Regions from separate parts of the Paraburkholderia agricolaris genome, predicted to be linked through region 1. Evidence: predicted binding sites of a transcription regulator. Region 1 holds the regulator's gene; the other holds the start of a gene.

Region 1 (10,036 bases):
AGATGCGTGATCATCGCCTCGTCCGATTCAGACAACGCGCCGAGCGCGCCTTGAACGCCGTCGATCAGATTGGCTGAATGCGACAGTCGCCGGTGTTCGGTGTTGACCTCTTCCCATTCGCCCGATTGCGGCGAAAGTTTGTCCAGTTCGGTGAGTTGCCAGGCGAGCCGCTCGCGCTCCAGTTGCAGCTCGCGGTCGCGCGTTTGTGCGTGTTCGACGGCCTGAACCTTTTCGCGCCATGCCCGCCATGCCCGCGTGACGGTTGCCGCGGTTTCCGTGAGGCCTGCGTGGGTGTCGAACAGTTCGCGTTGCGCGTCGGGGCGCATCAGCAACTGGTGGGCATGCTGGCCATGAATATCCACCAGCATCTCGCCGACTTCGCGCAACTGCGTGAGCGTTGCCGCCGTACCGTTGATGAACGCGCGCGAGCGGCCGTTTGTATCCATCACGCGACGCAGCATCACGGTGCCGTGATGATCGTCGTCGACAGGCGCGCCGAGCGCCTGCTCGTCGAGCCATTGCTCGACTTGCGCATGCGTGTCAAATTCCGCAGTGATGTCGGCGCGGCTTTCGCCGGTGCGCACCACGCTTGCGTCGGCGCGGGCACCGAGCGCAAGGGCCAGCGCGTCGATCAGGATCGACTTGCCGGCGCCTGTTTCGCCCGAAAAAACGGTAAAGCCGCTGTCGAATTCGAGGTCGAGCGCGGCGACGATGACGAAGTCGCGTATCGAGAGGTGGCGAAGCATGGAGGTCGTCTGGTGAGCTTGATATTCAGGGTTCGGCAGCGGTGTCGTTCGCGTTCCAAGGGGCCGGCGGCCCGGCGTTCCGGCGTTCCGGCCGCTCAGGGTTTGGTATCTTCTTCGTGGGACGGATATTCGTTCCAGTGCAGCTTTTTGCGCAGCGTGGCGTAGTGGCTGTAGCCGACCGGGTGCAGAATCGGCACGGTATGACGCGAGCGGCGCACTTCGATCGTGTCACCCAATTCCAGCGAAGTGAACGACTGCATGTCGAAGTTGACGTTGACTTCGCGGCCTGAAACGATCTGGATGCTCACCTTCGAGTCGTCCGGCAGCACGATTGGCCGGTTCGACAGCGCATGCGGCGCGATCGGCACGAGCACGATGCCTTGTAATTGCGGGTGCAGGATCGGCCCCTGCGACGACAGCGCATAGGCGGTCGAGCCCGTAGGCGTGGCGACGATCAGCCCATCCGAGCGCTGGTTGTACATGAAGCGGCCATCCACCGAGACATGCAGTTCCGCCATCCCGGAGAAACCGCTGCGGTTGACCACCACGTCGTTGAAGGCCAGTGCGTGGTAAATCGGCGTGCCGTCGCGCATGATGCGCGCTTCGAGCAGCGTGCGCTCTTCGCGCTCGAAGTTGCCCGCGAGCATTTGCGGCACGATCTCGCGCATGTCGGAGATCGGAATGTCGGTAATGAAGCCGAGCCGCCCGTGGTTGATGCCGATCAGCGGCGTGCGGTAGGGCGCAAGCTGGCGGCCAATGCCCAGCATCGTGCCGTCGCCGCCGAGGATCACGGCTACGTCGGCGCGCGCGCCGATCTCGGCGGGACGCAGCGCCGGGTAGTCGGCGACGCCGATTTCGGCGGCGGTGTCGGCTTCGAATACGACCTCGAAGCCGCGCTTCGCGATGCACGAGGCGAGCGCGGTCAGCGGTTCGCCGATACCTGGCGTATTGTTGCGCCCGACGAGCGCGACGGTCTTGAACTGGCTGGTCACTTGCATGCCGGCATTACACCATAGGTAGGGCCTGAAAAGAACCGCAGACAGACCCGGTAGCGGGCCTGCGCAAGCGGGCTGCCGGCGCATTGAGCGATTATCGTTAGAATGGTGAAGTCTTGATGGCATGCGCGCCGGTTATAGTCCGGCGGCGCGCCGCCAGCGGACTTGCCGGACCGGTGGCTGGCGAGACGCAGGATTCGAATCCCGGCGAGGCGCCGACCATGTTGGACCCAGCGCCAGTCAACGCGCCACATGCAATACCAGGCGCCGCCCCGCCGGCCGGCGGCGCGATAGTCAGGGGTGGGCGCCGTTAGCGCTCGCTGTAGTCGCGTCATTGAGCTAAAATTTTCCCTCATGCTAGATCCCCGCGCACAAACCCTCCTCAAAACGCTGATCGAGCGCTACATCGCCGAAGGTCAGCCGGTCGGCTCGCGCACGCTGTCACGTTATTCCGGCCTCGAACTGAGTCCGGCGACGATCCGCAACGTGATGTCCGATCTCGAGGACCTGGGGCTCGTGATCAGTCCGCATACGTCTGCGGGCCGCATTCCTACACCGCGTGGCTACCGGCTGTTCGTCGATACCATGCTGACCCTGGAATCCGCCGCGGACGAAGAAGCGGTGATGCGCATCGTCAAAACCACGCTGCAAGCGGGCGAACCGCAGAAAATCGTCGCCGCGGCGGCCAGCGTGCTGTCCAATCTGTCGCAGTTCGCCGGTGTAGTGCTTACGCCGCGCCGCAGCCACGTGTTCAAGCAGATCGAGTTCATGCGCCTGTCGGACAAGCGCATTCTCCTGATCATCGTGACGCCCGAGGGCGACGTGCAGAACCGCATCATGGCGACCCAGCGTGACTTCTCGCCGTCGCAACTGGTGGAAGCGTCCAATTACATCAACGCGCACTTCGCCGGCCTCTCGTTCGACGACGTGCGCCGCCGTCTGCGCGAAGAAATCGACGAATTGCGTGGTGACATGACTACGCTGATGCACGCGGCGGTCACGGCCAGCACGGATGAAACCGACACCGGCGAGACCGTGCTGATTTCCGGCGAGCGTAATCTGCTCGAAGTGGCCGACCTTTCGTCGGACATGGCGCGCCTGCGCAAGCTGTTCGATGTGTTCGATCAAAAAACCAGTCTCCTTCAGTTGCTCGACGTGTCGAGTCACGCCGCGGGCGTGCAGATTTTCATCGGAGGCGAATCGAATCTGGTGCCGATCGAGGAAATGAGCGTGGTGACCGCGCCTTACGAGGTGAACGGCAAGATCGTCGGCACACTCGGCGTGATCGGGCCGACCCGCATGGCCTATAACCGCGTGATTCCGATTGTCGACATCACCGCGCGGCTGCTTTCCCTCACGCTCAGCCAGCAGTAATCCGCGCCGGTTTCCGGTCACTGTCCACTGCGGCATCTCATGCTGCAAATGATGCGCGACGGCGCGCGGCTTGCCAATTGGCCGAATGGCCAGGGGTCCCTGGCGGACCTTGCAGTGGACCGCGCCGCTATAATGAATTCCACCTGAACCGACTCTCCGCCCCAAGCGGTTATCCCTGCTGCCTATGCGCTTCGACCTCGAGCGGCCCTCACAGAACGCCACGTCACACCGTGTCGCCGTGCTGCTGATCAATCTCGGCACGCCCGACGCGCCAACGCCGCGTGCAGTCCATCGCTATCTTGCGCAGTTCCTGTCCGATCCCCGTGTGGTCGAAATTCCGGCGCTGCTCTGGCAAGTGATCTTGCGGTTGTTGATTCTGCCTTTCCGCAGCCGCGCGTCGGCGAAGAAGTACGCGGCCGTGTGGATGCCGGAAGGCTCGCCGCTGCGTGTCTTCACGGAGAAGCAGGTGGAGGGTTTGCGCCATCTGTTGCAATTGAACGACTACACGGTGCTGGTCGACTACGCCATGCGCTACGGCACGCCCGGTATTCCGGCCATGCTGAACCAGTTGAAGCTGGCTGGCGCGGAGCGCGTGCTGTTGGTGCCCATGTATCCGCAATACTCGTCGTCGACCACGGCTACGGCTTTCGACGACGCTTTTTCGGCCCTCAAGCGCATGCGCAATCAGCCGGAAATCCGCACGGTGCGGCAGTACGCGGATCATCCGGCGTATATCGCCGCGCTCGCCGCTCAGGTGCATCACTACTGGCATCAGCACGGCCGGCCGGATTTCGCGGCCGGAGACAAGCTGGTGCTGAGCTTTCACGGCGTGCCCAAGCGCACGATGGATCTCGGCGATCCGTACCACGAGCAATGTCAGCAAACCGGCGCGCTGTTGATGCAGGCGCTGGGATTGACGCAGGTGGAATGCCGCATTACGTTTCAGTCGCGCTTCGGCAAGGCCGAATGGCTGCAACCGTACACTGCGCCCACCCTGAAGGAACTCGGTTCGGCAGGCGTGCGTCGAGCCGACGTGTTCTGTCCGGGCTTTACCGCCGATTGCCTTGAAACGATTGAAGAAATCGGCATGGAAGTACGCGACGAATTCCTGCATGCGGGTGGCAAGGAGTTTCATCGGATTCCCTGCGTGAACGCCTCGCAGCCATGGATCGCCGCGCTAGGCGAAATCGTTGCCCAGAACCTGCAGGGCTGGCCCGTGCAAGCGGTGCCGGTGCCGCATACGACAGGGGCTTAAGCAGCTCATGAATTACAGGATTTCAACTGAAGCGGGCGCGAAGTTGCGCATCGACAAATGGCTGTGGGCTGCGCGCTTCTTCAAGACCCGCTCGCTCGCGGCGGACGCTGTCGACAAAGGTCATGTGCGCATTGGCGGCGCCAGCGTCAAGCCGGCCAAAGACGTGCGCGTCGGCGACCTGGTCGAGATCGAGATCGAACGGATTGTGTGGCAGGTGGAAGTGCTAGGTGTGTGCGACGTGCGCGGCCCAGCCAACGTCGCGCAGACGCTTTATGCGGAAACCGAAGAGAGCAGGATGAGGCGGCAGGTCGAACAGGAGCGGCGCAAGACGTACCGCGAGCCGGCCGCCGCATTGCACGGAAGGCCGACCAAGCGCGACCGGCGCACTATCGACAAACTTTCAGGTGGGGATTGAACAACTGTTCCATCGTCGCGTGCACACCACCGTACTCGGTAGTGTGATCGTTGACGGCCCCGGACATGCAGATGGTCGTGGTGCCCGCGATGAGTACCAATGCGACCACCGATATTGCAAAGGTCAGTTTCACGGTACTCCCCTTGGGAAGATTCGGGACGGAAACAGGCGAATCAGGTGGATTGAAAAATTTCGGTAAGGATTACGTTAGATTAGGGTTAACGTGTCTTTTCCGATGCTTTATTGGAGCATAGGCCACTTGTCGGGCGCACTCAATCTCAATCTGATTGCGACGCAATAATGGTTGTAACGGAGCGTTTCGGCCGCGCGCGCGTGGTGTGAAAAGTTCCGGGAGAGGCGCTTGAAATGGGTCTTTCCGGCCCCATCTGCCGTTTCGAAAAGCGTCAACGCACCAGGTTTTGCGCCAAGTTGTCTGTCGCAATTTTGCAACGCACAAATTGCGCAGGCTTTGACGCGTTGCCGTCACTTTTAGCTTTAACTTTTTAACGACTTTCAGCGACATGGAAAACACGCAAGAGAACCCGACGAGCCAGAATCCCACGCCCGCCGACGAAACCGCGCGTCAGGCCGCCGAGGCCGCGGCACCCCAGCAGGACGCGGCTGCAAGCGCGGCTCCAGAAGCGCCGGCAACCGGCGTGGAAGCTGCATTGACCGAAGCAGAGGCGAAGATCGCCGAGCTGCAGGAAAGCTTCCTGCGCGCGAAGGCCGAGACTGAGAATGTGCGCCGCCGCGCCCAGGAAGATGTCGCGAAGGCCCACAAGTTCGCGATCGAAAGCTTCGCTGAGCATTTGCTGCCGGTGGTCGATAGTCTTGAGGCAGCGGTTGCCCATTCGTCCGACGACCTGCAAAAGGTTCGTGAGGGCGTCGAACTCACGCTGCGCCAGCTTTCCGGCGCACTGGAGAAGGGGCGCGTCGTCGCCTTGAACCCGGTTGGCGAGAAGTTCGACCCGCATCGTCATCAGGCTATTTCAATGGTGCCGGCCGATCAGGAGCCGAACACCGTGGTCGCCGTGCTGCAAAAAGGCTTCGTGATCGCCGACCGCGTGCTGCGTCCGGCCCTCGTGACTGTCGCGGCGCCGAAGTAAGCATCGCAAGGCGCTGTACAAGCCGTTTATTTGCCGTTGCGCCTGACACGCGCCGCTATGGCCAACGTTCCCGTCGCCGCCGCCGGGCTCATGCTTCACGGCGTGCTCACCTGGCTCTTCTTTTACCGAGGCAAGCGGCTCAGCCTGGCAACTGGCTGGCGCGGCCTTGGGCCACTCGAAGGGGCGGTTGCCGCCGAGTGGGACAAGAATTGGCCGGCCAATGCGGTCGGGAGCACGGCAGATGGTGAAAAAAGCGGCAAAAGTTCGACTGATTGAAAAAAATTAAAGACCGCATCGTAAAAGAGGTCTTGAAAACGATGCGGACGCACTTATGTTGAGTGCAGGTAGGAATTGAGAGCGGATCGCCGTACCGCCAGATGGGCAAAACCGGCGATTCCCGCAGCGATCAAAGTTAGGAGATTAGTAAAAATGGGCAAAATCATCGGTATCGACCTCGGCACGACCAATTCGTGCGTGGCGATCATGGAAGGCAATTCGGTCAAAGTGATCGAGAACTCGGAAGGTGCGCGCACCACGCCGTCGATCATCGCTTACATGGAAGACGGCGAAATTCTCGTCGGCGCACCGGCCAAGCGTCAGTCGGTCACGAACCCGAAGAACACGCTGTACGCCGTCAAGCGCCTGATCGGCCGCCGCTTCGAAGAAAAAGAAGTGCAGAAAGACATCGCTCTGATGCCGTACAAGATCATGAAAGCCGACAACGGCGACGCATGGATCGAAGTGCGCGACCAGAAGCTCGCGCCGCCGCAAATCTCCGCGGAAACGCTGCGCAAGATGAAGAAGACCGCTGAAGATTACCTTGGCGAGCCGGTCACCGAAGCTGTGATTACGGTTCCCGCGTACTTCAACGACAGCCAGCGCCAGGCTACCAAAGATGCAGGCCGCATCGCCGGTCTGGAAGTGAAGCGGATCATCAATGAACCGACCGCCGCCGCTCTGGCATTCGGTCTGGACAAGGCCGAAAAGGGCGACCGCAAGATCGCGGTGTATGACTTGGGTGGCGGTACGTTCGACGTGTCGATCATCGAAATCGCGGATGTCGACGGTGAAATGCAGTTCGAAGTGCTGTCCACGAACGGCGATACGTTCCTCGGCGGTGAAGATTTCGACCAGCGCATCATCGATTACATCATCGGTGAGTTCAAGAAGGAACAAGGCGTCGATCTGTCGAAAGACGTGCTTGCGCTGCAACGCCTGAAGGAATCGGCTGAAAAGGCGAAGATCGAACTGTCGTCGAGTCAGCAAACCGAAATCAACCTGCCGTACATCACGGCCGACGCGTCGGGTCCGAAGCACTTGAACCTGAAAATCACGCGCGCCAAGCTGGAAGCACTGGTTGAAGAGCTGATCGAACGCACGATCGAACCTTGCCGCATGGCTATCAAGGACGCAGGCGTGAAGGTCGGCGAAATCGACGACGTGATTCTGGTCGGCGGTATGACCCGTATGCCGAAGGTGCAGGAAAAGGTTAAGGAATTCTTCGGCAAGGATCCGCGCCGTGACGTGAACCCGGACGAAGCCGTGGCCGTTGGCGCCGCGATTCAAGGTCAGGTTCTGTCGGGCGACCGTACGGACGTTCTGCTGCTCGACGTGACTCCGCTGTCGCTTGGCATCGAAACGCTCGGTGGCGTGATGACGAAGATGATCAACAAGAACACCACGATCCCGACCAAGCACGCTCAGGTCTACTCGACGGCTGACGACAATCAGGGCGCCGTGACGATCAAGGTGTTCCAGGGCGAACGCGAAATGGCAGCGGGCAACAAGCTGCTGGGTGAGTTCAACCTCGAAGGCATTCCGCCGGCACCGCGCGGCACGCCGCAGATCGAAGTGAGCTTCGACATCGACGCGAACGGCATTCTGCACGTCGGCGCGAAAGACAAGGCGACCGGCAAGGAAAACCGCATCACGATCAAGGCGAACTCGGGTCTGTCCGAAGCCGAAATCGAGAAGATGGTGAAGGACGCCGAAGCGAACGCGGAAGAAGATCACAAGCTGCGCGAGTTGGCCGATGCCCGCAACCAGGGCGACGCGCTGGTCCACAGCACGAAGAAGGCGCTCACCGAATACGGCGACAAGCTCGAAGCCGCTGAGAAGGAAGCGATCGAAACCGCGCTGAAGGACCTCGAAGAAACGCTGAAGAGTGGTTCGAGCGACAAGGCCGCGATCGAAGCCAAGATCGAAGTGGTGGCGACCGCCTCGCAGAAGATGGGCGAGAAGATGTACGCCGACATGCAGGCTGCACAAGGTGCCGAAGCTGCGGCAGCGGGCGCGGCAGGTGCGGGCGCATCGGCAGGTGGCGCGAGCCAGCAGCAGGACGACGTGGTCGACGCGGAGTTCAAGGAAGTCAAGAAAGACTAAAGCCAGGTCGCAATTTGACCGTAAAGCCGCACACAGCAATGTGTGCGGCCCGGCTGCAAAACGGTCTGCTCCCGTTAGGGAGCATGAACCTGCAAAGCGGTTATCGCGCCTGGTGAGCCTGTTTGGGCTCTCCGGGCACATTTGTTTTATGGAGGACGTTGTTTGAACCGCCTGAAAGCGGCGTAAACAACGGCCGGACGAGTCGCAAGACTCCAGCATTCAAGAGGAGCCACCGCGCCCCATTGCGCGAGTGGCGTTGAACCGATATGGCGAAACGGGATTACTACGAGGTTCTGGGCGTCGCAAAGAACGCGAGCGACGACGAAATCAAGAAGGCTTATCGCAAGCTTGCGATGAAGCACCACCCCGACCGCAATCCGGGCAACAAGGATGCGGAAGAGCATTTCAAAGAGGTGAAGGAAGCCTATGAAATGCTGTCGGACTCGCAAAAGCGTGCTGCGTACGATCAGTACGGTCACGCGGGCGTCGATCCGAACATGGGCGGAGCCGGGGCACAAGGCTTCGGCGGTTTTGCCGATGCATTCGGCGATATTTTCGGCGACATCTTCGGCCAGGCTGCCGGCGGTGCCGCACGCGGCGGTGGCGGCCGTGCAGGCCCGCAGGTGTATCGCGGCGCCGATCTGCGCTACAGCATGGAAATCACGCTGGAACAGGCCGCGCACGGTTACGACACGCAAATTCGCGTGCCGAGCTGGGTGTCGTGCGAAATCTGTCATGGCTCGGGCGCGAAGCCCGGCACCAAGCCGGAGACCTGCCCGACCTGTAGCGGCTCGGGTTCGGTGCGGATGTCGCAGGGCTTTTTCAGCATCCAGCAGACCTGCCCGAAGTGCCACGGCACCGGCACCTATATCCCTGAGCCGTGCGGCCATTGCCACGGCGCGGGCAAGGTGAAGGAAACCAAGACGCTGGAAGTGAAGATCCCGGCAGGTATCGACGACGGCATGCGTATCCGCTCGGCCGGCAACGGCGAGCCTGGTATCAACGGCGGTCCGTCGGGCGATCTGTACGTCGAGATTCACATCAAGCAGCACTCGGTGTTCGAACGCGACGGCGACGATCTGCATTGCCAGATGCCGATTCCGTTCACCACGGCGGCACTCGGCGGCGAAATCGAAGTACCGACCCTCGCGGGCCGCGCGAGCTTCACGGTGCCGGAAGGCACGCAGTCGGGCAAGACCTTCCGTCTGCGCGGCAAGGGTATCAAGGGGCTGCGTTCGAGCATTGCCGGCGATCTGTACGTGCACGTGCAAGTCGAAACGCCGGTCAAGCTCACCGAGTCGCAGCGCGATCTGCTCCAGCAATTCGAGAAGGCACTCGTGGAAGGCGGCGCGCGGCATAGCCCGCAGAGCAAGAGCTGGTTTGATCGGGTGAAGAGCTTCTTCGATTAATTGCGGTTTGATTTGGCGGTAAGCATGACGGCAGCTGAGCGCAACGCGGTTTTCGCGTTGCTCGACGATTGCGACGCGACGGCGGCGCGCCGTTCGAGTCGTCTGTACACGGGTTTTGTGCATGAACGGGTGTGCGTGGACGCCACGCAACTTGAGCTCATGTGCGAGACCGTGGCCGCGGATGCGCGGCGTGGTTTGCATGCCGTCGTGCTTGCCGACTATGAGTTTGGCCGGCATCTTCTTGATGGCGACCAGGCTCACCGGGCATTAAAAGAAACGCAGCGTGGCGATGCCACGCTGCGTTTTTTATTGTTTGAACGTTGCGAGAAACTATCTCGCGACGACGTCGATGCG
Region 2 (10,036 bases), 190 kb from region 1:
CTCAGGGAACATGGTGTATCGACGAAAGAGGCGCTTCGGACCAACAGTCTGCCAGTCATTGGGCAGTTGACCGCGGCAGGGTTAGGTATCAGCGCGCTGCCGCTCGATTATTTCAAACAGGACATCTCACGCGGAACGCTGCAGATCGCCAGGACGGAGCCTGCACCGCCATCGGTTGACTATTACGTCTTGCATCGAGCGGAGGGTGCCAACGCCGTGGCTGAAGAAATCGCGCGACTAGTCAAGGTCTGCTGTCATTTCCGAAGGACAAACTAGAAATACCCGGCAATGCAAGCGACTCGTGTGGCACATCGCGTAGCAGATAGCTACCGGGTTTCGACCTCATTTAATTTCTGATTTCTCGTTCGTCAGCATCTGGCGGGCCTCCGCCGTGAGCTTGGTGAGGATGGAGCCGAGCAGTTGATATTCTTCGGCCGTTAGCGCGCCCTTAAGTCTTGCCTGGCGCTCCAACGCACGCCCCAGGCCTTTTGCGATCAGTCGCTTGCCTTTGGAACTCAGACTGACGTACGCCTTGCGTTTGTCTTTGGCGTCAACTACGTATACGACCAGTTCCTTCTTGACCAGTTCGGCGCCGGCTCGGCTAACCTGGCTGTAGTCGAGATGGGAGAACTGCGCGATTTCGCCAGAGGTCGACTTTCCGATGCGATTGAGCGTCATCAGGAAGCGCCACTGACGAGCCGACAGGCCAAGCTTTTCTGATACCGATGCCTCGACGACACGTGCGAGTAGCTGCGACAGCACCGAAAACCGGAATGTCAGGAGGTCCTCAGGAATTGACTCCTCAGCCAGTACGGGTTCTTCCATTTTGTTTGTCATAGCAAATAAAATAATTTGACGTAGCAAATTGTTTCGATCTATCCTGCAATGGCTGGTGACGCCGGGTGCTTCTGGCGAGCGGTGAGCCATATCTTTCGGTCCGGACTCATTGTATCGGCGAAACGATAGGTCGAAGCGAGAACGCCAGTTCGGCTGCAGGAGGCAGTCGATACGATAGTGCCCCTGGCATGCGAGAAACGAAAACATCAATGAATGAGACAAAGCCCCGTAACACACAGGCGCCGCTTGCCGGTCTTCGCGTAGTGGATCTCAGCCGGCTGGTGGCCGGCAACATGCTAACGCTCCAGTTAGCGGATTTCGGTGCCGAGGTGATCAAGGTCGAGGCGATTGGTACGGGCGATCCGTTGCGCCACTGGCTCTCATGTGCACCCGGCAGCGACGAGTCATTCGACTCGTGGTGGCAGGTCTACGGTCGCAACAAACGAAGCCTGTCGCTGAACTTGCGTTCCGACGCTGCGCGCGAGATTCTTCTGTCGCTGCTCGAGCTTGCTGATGTGCTGGTGGAAAGCTTCAAGCCGGGCACGCTCGAAAGCATGGGGCTTGCTCCTGATGAACTGCTGGATCGGTATGACAGGCTCGTGATTGTCCGCGTATCCGGATGGGGGCAGACTGGGCCGTATAGCGGGCTGCCCGGCTTCGGCAGTCTCATTGAAGGCATGTGCGGTTTCGCAAATAGCCATATGACGATAGACGGCAAGCCGACGCTGCCGAATATGGCGCTTGCCGACATGGTTGCCGGTTTGACGGGGGCGTTCGCCACGATGGCGGCACTCCGACAGGTCGAGCAGGGCGACGGTCGGGGTCAGGTCATCGATCTTTCACTGCTTGAACCGATGCTTGCTGTGATGGGACCACAAGCAACTGCGTGGGCGAGAACGGGAGTGCTGCCTGATCCACGCACCAAGATCGCGTCTCCCCGCGGCGTGTTCCGGTGCGGTGACGGAAAGTGGATTTCGCTGTCGGGTTCGACGGAGAAAATGGCCGAGCGCGTATTCATCGCGATCGGATGCGGCGAACTTTATGAATCAGATCCAGATTTTCGCTCGAATGCCGGACGACTGGGGCGCGATGCGGAGATTGATACCTATATCAATGCTTTCGTCTCGGGGCGGTCACGTGAGGAATGTCTGGCCTATTTCCGGAATAGGAGTATCACCGTCGGTCCGATCTACGACGTCGAAGGACTGGTCGCAGACACCCATATCGTTGAGCGTCACGCCTTCGTGAAGCAACAAGGCGGGACAGACCGAGCGGTGTTCATGCATCAACCTACGCCGAGGATGAGCCGTACGCCCGGCGTGGTCCGGCACATGGCGCCGAAGCTGGGAGAGCATTCGCGTGAGATATTGTCCGCCGCGGGCGTTGAGAGCGAAGCGATTGATGTATTCATTCGCAAAGGGATCGTCGAATGTCTCTAACCCGGCTGCGATCCCTGCTTTTTTTGCCTGCTACGGCCGAACGCCATTTCGCTAAGGCTGTGCGGCGAGGCGCCGACGCATTGATACTCGACCTTGAAGATTCGGTGGCGTCGAATCGCAAGGACGAAGCCCGCCGTCTGGCTGCAGCTGCTGCTCGCACTCTAAGCGATGAGGGCGCGACGGTCATCGTGCGGGTCAATGCGGCACGTGATCTGCTCGAACTGGATATGGCGTCGATTCCGATGCAGGTGATCGCCGCCATCATGCTCCCAAAAGTAGAAGATGGTGAAGATGTGCAGTATGCAGAATCGCTTTGGCGCAAGCGAGCGCCAGCTGATCTGTGTGGCGTGAGATTTATACCCACGATCGAAACACCAAAAGCGCTGCTTTCAGTGGAAAAAATTGCACAGTCCTCGAACCATCTCGCGGCTATCGCTTTCGGGTCAGAGGATTTCAGCGCTGCAATGGGGATTGAACCCACGACCGAAGCATTGCGATTCCCCGCGCAGCAAGTGGTGATTGCGGCGAGCGCATATGGACTGCCTGCGATTGGTCTTGCCGGAAGCGTTGCGGGATTCTCGGACGCCGCGGCTTACACGGAACTTGTACGTACGTCGCGCGCGCTAGGGTTTTCGGGTAGCGTCGCCCTTCATCCCGATCAGATAGCAACCTTGAATACCGGATTCAGTCCGAGTGCCGATCAGCTCGCGTGGGCTCGTCGGGTAGTACAAGCGCAGCGTCGCGCAGCCGAAGCGGGGGAAGCCGTGACGACGGTTGACGGGCGGATGATAGACGCGCCTGTCGTGGCAAGAGCGCTGCGTTACCTGGACGGTGTTTCTGTGAGTTGAAGCGCCTCGAGTAAACAAAACATAAATATTCATGGAGACATCATGCTGGACGCCAAATTGTGCAAGCCCCGGGTGGAGACGTCCCCGGGCAGAAGGGCTCGTCGGCGGACTCTGCCGGCGTGGATATCAAGCATGTTTGGCGCGTCAATCGGGCTCGTACCGGCCCCCGCATTTATAGCCATCTTCGCTGCGTTGTTGATTGACGCTTATACAAAGTCGCTACCACGCGATCTGACTACCGTGATCGCCGTGCTCTCGGTATCGGGGTTTCTCCTTGCAGAATTAGGGTCGCGAATTCCGTTGTTGCGTATGCTTGGTGGCCCGGTCCTTCTCGCTGGCTTTGTTCCGTCCTATCTGGTCTATCACAAGCTCATACCAGAGCCTCTCCTGGCGCCGATAGCGGCGTTCTGGAAGAATGACAATCCTCTCTCGCTGTTCGTGCTTGCCGTGGTAGTCGGCAGCATTCTAAGCATGAACCGGCAACAACTCATCAAAGGCTTTGCGAAGATCTTCGTGCCACTGTTATTTGGATCGATCGCCGCCATGTTTGCCGCGCTCGCCGTCGGATCGGCCCTTGGCTTGAGTGTTCATGAGATTATTTTCTTTATTGCCGTGCCGATTATGGCTGGTGGTCTGGGCGAAGGTGCGATTCCGCTATCGATCGGCTACGCCCTGCTCATGCACACTACGCAAGGTGAGGTTCTTGCAAGAGTCATCCCAGTGATCATGCTCGCCAATCTGTGCGCGATCATTTGCTGTGGTTTGCTCAATGCGTATACCAAGAAACGGCCGCACCTGACGGGTAACGGGCGAATCGATGCTTCTTCAGCCGACGAACCTGCGACGTCAACAAAGATCGAAACCGACACCTTCGATATTCGCAGCCTCTGTTACGCAGGCTATACCGGCATCGCCCTCTATTTCGTCGGCATGGTCATCCAGCGGTGGACGGATTTTCCGGGAGCTGTGGCAATGCTGTTGTTGGCACTTGCTCTCAAGCTTACCAACGGGGTGTCCGGCACGCTGCATACGGGGGCTCATCAACTACATCGTTTTTTTGCTCGAGTTACTACATTCCCGCTGCTGTTCGGGATCGGTGCATTCTGGACGCCGTGGGACAAACTAATGGCAGCGATCACGCTGGCCAACATCGCGACGATTGTCGCTACGGTCATCACGCTAATTGTGGTTGGCTTTGTTTGCGGTCGGCGGCTCGGTATGTATCCCGTTGAGGCGGCGATTATCAACGCCTGCCATAGCGGACTCGGTGGTGGTGGCGATGTTGCGATTCTGACGGCCGCCAACCGTATGACGCTGATGCCGTTCGCGCAGATTGCCACCCGGGTTGGCGGGATGGGCACAATCTTATGTGCGCTGGCTTTTCTCAGATTCTGTACTTGACGAGAATCTCGGGTTGTTCGTGCATACCTGGACGATGGTCTCCTTATTTTTGCCTGACGCCCCGCTCTATCGAGGTCTTTCTCAAGCAACAGGGTGCCGAGTGCCATTACTTGCCGAATCGGAGGTTAACCTGCTGTTGCACTCCACGATCGACACTGCGTTGATGAGAGACTTTTGGGCTGTCGCGTCACATTTCTCCGTTCATGTCATCGTGTCTCCAAACGGAGCAACGCACCCGTCGTTACCTCACAGTTCGATAGCAGTCTCTGAAAGGGCACCTGCAGAACAGTTGCGAACCCAGCGAGGAGAAGTCAGCGCGTCGGTAAGTCCAAAGGGTCTGCGGGTGTGGCGGGGGCCGGATTCGTCGCGCTGGCAGCCACGCTGGCCTCGATGCATAAAATCCCGGTGTCTGGGCTGGTGCTTCTGTTAGGTGTTGATCGCTTCCTCAACGAAGCACGTGCAGTCACGAACCTGATCGGTAATGGGGTGGCGACGATTGTGGTCGCTCGATGGGAGGGGGCGCTCGATATGAACAAGGCCCGCACGATGCTTAACCGTACCGACACGAGCATCGATGCGCTGGAGCCAACCGACGAGACGCTAACAGATCGGACGCCTCCGAAAGACGCCATTATCCGGCCCCAGATTCATTGAGCCGTCAGTTAATCTCATTCCGAGCAACGCGGCCATGGGCACTGTCACGTTGAGGAGATGGCCGAGTAAGCTCGTGGGATGAAGAATGCGAACTGGCTTTACCACGGTCATCGCTTTCCGACGGTAGTCATCAGTTGCGCCGTACGCTGGTATTTCAGGTTTCAGCTCAGCCTGCGTGATGTCGAGGAACTGCTGTTCGAGCGTGGGGTTATCGTCAGCTACGAAACGGTCCGACGCTGGTGCGATAAGTTCGGTGCGTGCTTCGCACACCATGTGAAAGCGCTGCGTCGCAGGCCCGGCACCACGTGGCACCTTGACGAAGTATTTGTGACGCTACGCGGAGAGCCTTACCTGTTGTGGCGCACCGTCGATCAACACGGTGCCGAACTCGACATCTTGCTACAGCAGCGCCGTGACAAGGCTGCAGCGAAGCGGTTTTTCAAGCACGTGCTTGCCTCGTGTACTGAGGCGCCGCGCAAGATCGTGACCGAGCAGCTGCGCGGCTATCCGGCGGCGAAAGCCGAGATCCCCGAACTGGCTCACGTCAAGCACGTTTTCGTCAAAGCCAGCGCGCGGTTCAATAACCGGGTGGAAAACAGCCCTCAGCCCACGCGCGAACGCGAGCGACCCTGCTCAGCTTTTAGCTGGAACCTGCCTCAACTCAGTATCTTTATGCAGCTGCTATCGCATTGCTCGGCGACGACTTGATTGAGCACGTGAACTCGGGGTCACCGCACCGGCACGCGCCGTGCCGGATCGTGTTCTTCGATCTGCCTGAAGGAGAGCAGCGATTGCGACCTCTGGTGGGGTTTTCCCTAAATTTGGCCTGAGTCACTAGGACTTGCGAACAGATGTCGTCACTGAGGACCGTGCAGTTGCACTGCGCGCGCGACGCTGTGAATCAGCTAGGGGAACAATAAGCCATTGTTTTAAAAGATATTTAATATCATTGTGGCGATCGTGCGCGGCTAAGAGTTCAGACTTAAGCGAACAAAGTTCAAAGTTGAGCGAATCTCGACACCAGCATCGATCTCCACATCCCTTCTTGAATTTGTCACCACCCGTCCATATAATTAGCACTCGCTGCACGAGAGTGCTAACAACATCGCCGGTTGGCTTAGCCAGCCGGGTTTTCTCAGCGTTCTTCAGTCTCAATCAAGAGAGGAGTATGTATGAACCTTCGTCCTTTGCATGATCGCGTGATCGTCAAACGTCTGGATCAAGAAACCAAGACTGCGTCGGGCATCGTGATCCCCGAAGCCGCAGCGGAAAAGCCGGATCAAGGCGAAATCCTGGCAGTCGGCCCGGGCAAGCGTGACGACAAGGGTGCACAAATCGCACTCGACGTGAAGGTTGGTGACCGCGTCCTGTTCGGCAAGTACGCAGGCCAGACCGTTAAGGTCGACGGCAACGAACTGCTCGTGATGCGCGAAGAAGACATCATGGCCGTGGTGCAGAAGTAAGCGAGAAAATCGCTACTTACCCGGTTATATCCCAAGAATTCAAGGAGTTAGAAGATGGCAGCTAAAGACGTCGTATTCGGTGATTCCGCCCGTGCCAAGATGGTTGAAGGCGTGAACATCCTCGCGAACGCTGTGAAGGTCACGCTGGGCCCGAAGGGTCGCAACGTTGTCCTGGAACGCAGCTTCGGCGGCCCGACGGTCACGAAGGATGGTGTTTCGGTCGCGAAAGAAATCGAACTGAAAGACAAGCTCCAGAACATGGGCGCGCAAATGGTCAAGGAAGTTGCTTCCAAGACCAGCGACAACGCAGGTGACGGCACCACGACCGCAACGGTCCTGGCTCAGTCGATCGTCCGCGAAGGCATGAAGTACGTTGCATCGGGCATGAACCCGATGGACCTGAAGCGCGGTATCGACAAGGCTGTGACGGCCGCGATCGAAGAACTGCGCAAGATCAGCAAGCCGTGCACGACCAACAAGGAAATCGCTCAAGTTGGCGCGATTTCGGCAAACAGCGACTCGTCGATCGGCGACCGTATCGCTGAAGCAATGGACAAGGTCGGCAAGGAAGGCGTCATCACGGTTGAAGACGGCAAGTCGCTGCAAGACGAGCTGGACGTTGTCGAAGGTATGCAATTCGACCGCGGCTACCTGTCGCCGTACTTCATCAACAACCCGGACAAGCAAGTTGCTGTGCTCGAAAACCCGTTCGTGCTGCTGCACGACAAGAAGGTTTCGAACATTCGTGACCTCCTCCCGGTTCTGGAACAAGTCGCCAAGGCTGGCCGTCCGCTGCTGATCATCGCAGAAGACGTCGAAGGCGAAGCACTGGCAACGCTGGTTGTGAACAACATCCGCGGCATCCTGAAGACTGTTGCTGTCAAGGCTCCGGGCTTCGGCGATCGTCGTAAAGCCATGCTGGAAGACATCGCGATCCTGACCGGCGGTCAAGTTATCGCTGAAGAAACCGGCCTGACGCTCGAAAAGGCAACGCTGGCCGAACTGGGTCAAGCAAAGCGTATCGAAGTGGGCAAGGAAAACACGACGATCATCGACGGCGCTGGCGAAGCTGCAACGATCGAAGCGCGCGTGAAGCAAGTTCGCACGCAAATCGAAGAAGCTACGTCGGACTACGACCGTGAAAAGCTGCAAGAACGCGTTGCCAAGCTGGCAGGCGGTGTTGCAGTGATCAAGGTTGGCGCTGCGACCGAAGTCGAAATGAAGGAAAAGAAGGCACGTGTCGAAGACGCACTGCACGCAACGCGCGCAGCTGTGGAAGAAGGCATCGTGGCTGGCGGCGGCGTCGCACTGATCCGCGCTCGCACGGCAATCGCTGGCCTGAAGGGCGCGAATGCTGATCAAGACGCAGGTATCAAGATCGTTCTGCGCGCAATGGAAGAACCGCTGCGCCAGATCGTCACGAACGGCGGCGAAGAAGCCAGCGTCGTGGTGGCAGCAGTTGCAGCAGGCAAGGGCAACTACGGCTACAACGCAGCAACCGGCGAGTACGTCGACCTGGTTGACGCAGGTGTCGTGGACCCGACGAAGGTCACGCGTACGGCGCTGCAAAACGCAGCTTCGGTCGCTGGCCTGCTGTTGACCACCGACGCAGCGGTTTGCGAACTGCCGAAGGAAGATGCTCCGATGGGCGGCGGTATGCCCGGCGGCATGGGCGGCATGGGCATGGACATGTAATTTCGGTTGGGCCTCTCATGAGAGGCTCAGTTCGAAACACATGGGGAAGTGCGCCGCGAGGCGTGCTTCTCAAAAGCAAAAACCCGCAGAAATGCGGGTTTTTGCTTTTGGGGCGAGCGGTGCTGCTCTGAGGAACGCTCAATATTGCGTGCGCGCTGCGCAGCAGGGATCCGTCAGGCAGTTGTCGTGCAAGTAGGCGAACAGTTTCCCAACGCTTTCGGCCGGCGTCAGCGTTGTGGTGTCTATATTCAGCTCGGGACCGGTTGGGACCTCATAGGGCGCCGATACTCCGGTGAACGACGGAATCTCGCCATTCCGGGCTTTGGCATAGAGACCTTTTGGATCGCGGCGGGAGCAAGCGTCGACAGAGGCCGACAGGTAGGTTTCGATGAAATTGCCGGGGCCGATGATTTCGCGCGCCATTGCCCGGTCTTCGCGCATGGGCGAGATCAGAGCCGTAATGACGATCAGGCCCGCGTCGTTCATCAATTGCGCCACGTGCGCCACCCGGCGAATATTTTCACGCCGGTCTTTGCTGTCAAAGCCAAGATCGCTTGCCAAGCCGTGGCGGACATTGTCGCCGTCGAGGACATAGCACGCGTGGCCTAGCGCTACGAGCTGCTGCTCGAGTTCGAAAGCGATGGTTGATTTGCCCGCCCCGGACAATCCCGTCAGCCAGATCGTAACCGGCTTGTGGCGGAACATTTGCATCCTGTCGCGGGTGGTAACTTCGCCGCGGCAGCGTTGCAGGAAGGCGCGGGAGTCGTCCGAAGCACCGGCTGGTAAGGGAATGGGCGTCGGCGACGACATAGAGCTATATGACAGAATTACGAATCGAAAGTCTAACCTGACGATAAAACGTTCGTTGTAACGTTTGATTACAAGTTTGAAAGTGGGTATGCGCCCGAAAGGGCGGCCAGAGGATTGTTCAAAAAGAAAAACCCGCAGAAATGCGGGTTTTTAATGGGCGCTGCCTGGTGACGGCTGTAATGCTCGCCATGCGCTTGTCGCTCATGCCGCTGGTGCTTCGCGTCGAATTTTAATGACGCGCTTCACCTGGCGCCGCGTCCTTACCCGCTGCCGGCGGCGTATCGTCGTCGCTGCTGCGGGCCCAGAAGAAGCGATCCGGCATATACGCGCCCATTCCTGGCCGAAATGCGCTGCGCACTGCCTGATACAGGTACTCCTGTGCTTCGCGCACGGCTTCGGCCGGTTCCTGGCCATTGGCCAGCAACGCCGCAATCGCGGAACCGAGCGTGTCCGTGATGCCCATGATCCTGTGACTGCCGCGGTCCCACATATCCTGGCGAAGTTGGCCGTCTTCGCTGAACAGCGTATTGACGAGCCGGTGCGTGCCGGTTTCCGTCGACAGAATGTACTCGCAACCTTGCGACAGCAAATGCGAGATCGCTGCGTCGAGGCTTGGCGCCTCGGCGTCGCCGTCCGGTTGGGCGAGCGCGAGCAGCGTGGCCGAATCGGCGACCAGCAGGGTGGTTTGCGGCGCCAGCAAGTCGGCAATCGCTTCGCGTAGTTCGTCGGCGGCGAGCACGTGTTCGTCGTCGAGCGTGAAGTCGGGCGCGAGGATCAGCGGGATATCGTCGTAATCGGCGACCACCTCGGCAATCGCGCTCACCACTTCCGCACGCGTGCATGCGCCGACCTTGAACGCGGCGATCGGCATATCTTCGAGCAGCATCCG

What was found. The regulator HrcA, encoded in region 1, represses chaperone genes, less so after heat shock. The targets are predictions, from matches to a motif close to TTAGCACTCNNNNNNNNNGAGTGCTAA.
Region 2: groES (co-chaperone GroES) is a predicted target of HrcA. The motif match lies at 6,253-6,279, and genes of this name have one in related genera.

Annotation. Positions count from the first base shown of each region.
Region 1 is NZ_QPER01000001.1:4,065,101-4,075,136, reverse strand. It holds gene recN (DNA repair protein RecN) at 1-746, opposite strand, end outside; gene GH665_RS17890 (NAD kinase) at 842-1,744, opposite strand; gene hrcA (heat-inducible transcriptional repressor HrcA) at 2,096-3,115, shown strand; gene hemH (ferrochelatase) at 3,300-4,370, shown strand; gene GH665_RS17875 (RNA-binding S4 domain-containing protein) at 4,378-4,785, shown strand; gene grpE (nucleotide exchange factor GrpE) at 5,307-5,891, shown strand; gene GH665_RS39120 (hypothetical protein) at 5,949-6,167, shown strand; gene dnaK (molecular chaperone DnaK) at 6,321-8,273, shown strand; gene dnaJ (molecular chaperone DnaJ) at 8,540-9,682, shown strand; gene pabB (aminodeoxychorismate synthase component I) at 9,707-10,036, shown strand, end outside.
Region 2 is NZ_QPER01000001.1:3,875,347-3,885,382, reverse strand. It holds partial or broken gene GH665_RS39440 (LysR substrate-binding domain-containing protein) at 1-276, shown strand, start outside; gene GH665_RS17055 (MarR family winged helix-turn-helix transcriptional regulator) at 343-927, opposite strand; gene GH665_RS17050 (CaiB/BaiF CoA transferase family protein) at 1,047-2,276, shown strand; gene GH665_RS17045 (HpcH/HpaI aldolase/citrate lyase family protein) at 2,267-3,124, shown strand; gene GH665_RS17040 (2-hydroxycarboxylate transporter family protein) at 3,257-4,525, shown strand; partial or broken gene GH665_RS17035 (cation:dicarboxylate symporter family transporter) at 4,853-5,179, shown strand; partial or broken gene GH665_RS17030 (IS6 family transposase) at 5,258-5,821, shown strand; gene groES (co-chaperone GroES) at 6,352-6,642, shown strand; gene groL (chaperonin GroEL) at 6,697-8,337, shown strand; gene cysC (adenylyl-sulfate kinase) at 8,476-9,147, opposite strand; gene GH665_RS17010 (hydroxymethylpyrimidine/phosphomethylpyrimidine kinase) at 9,377-10,036, opposite strand, start outside.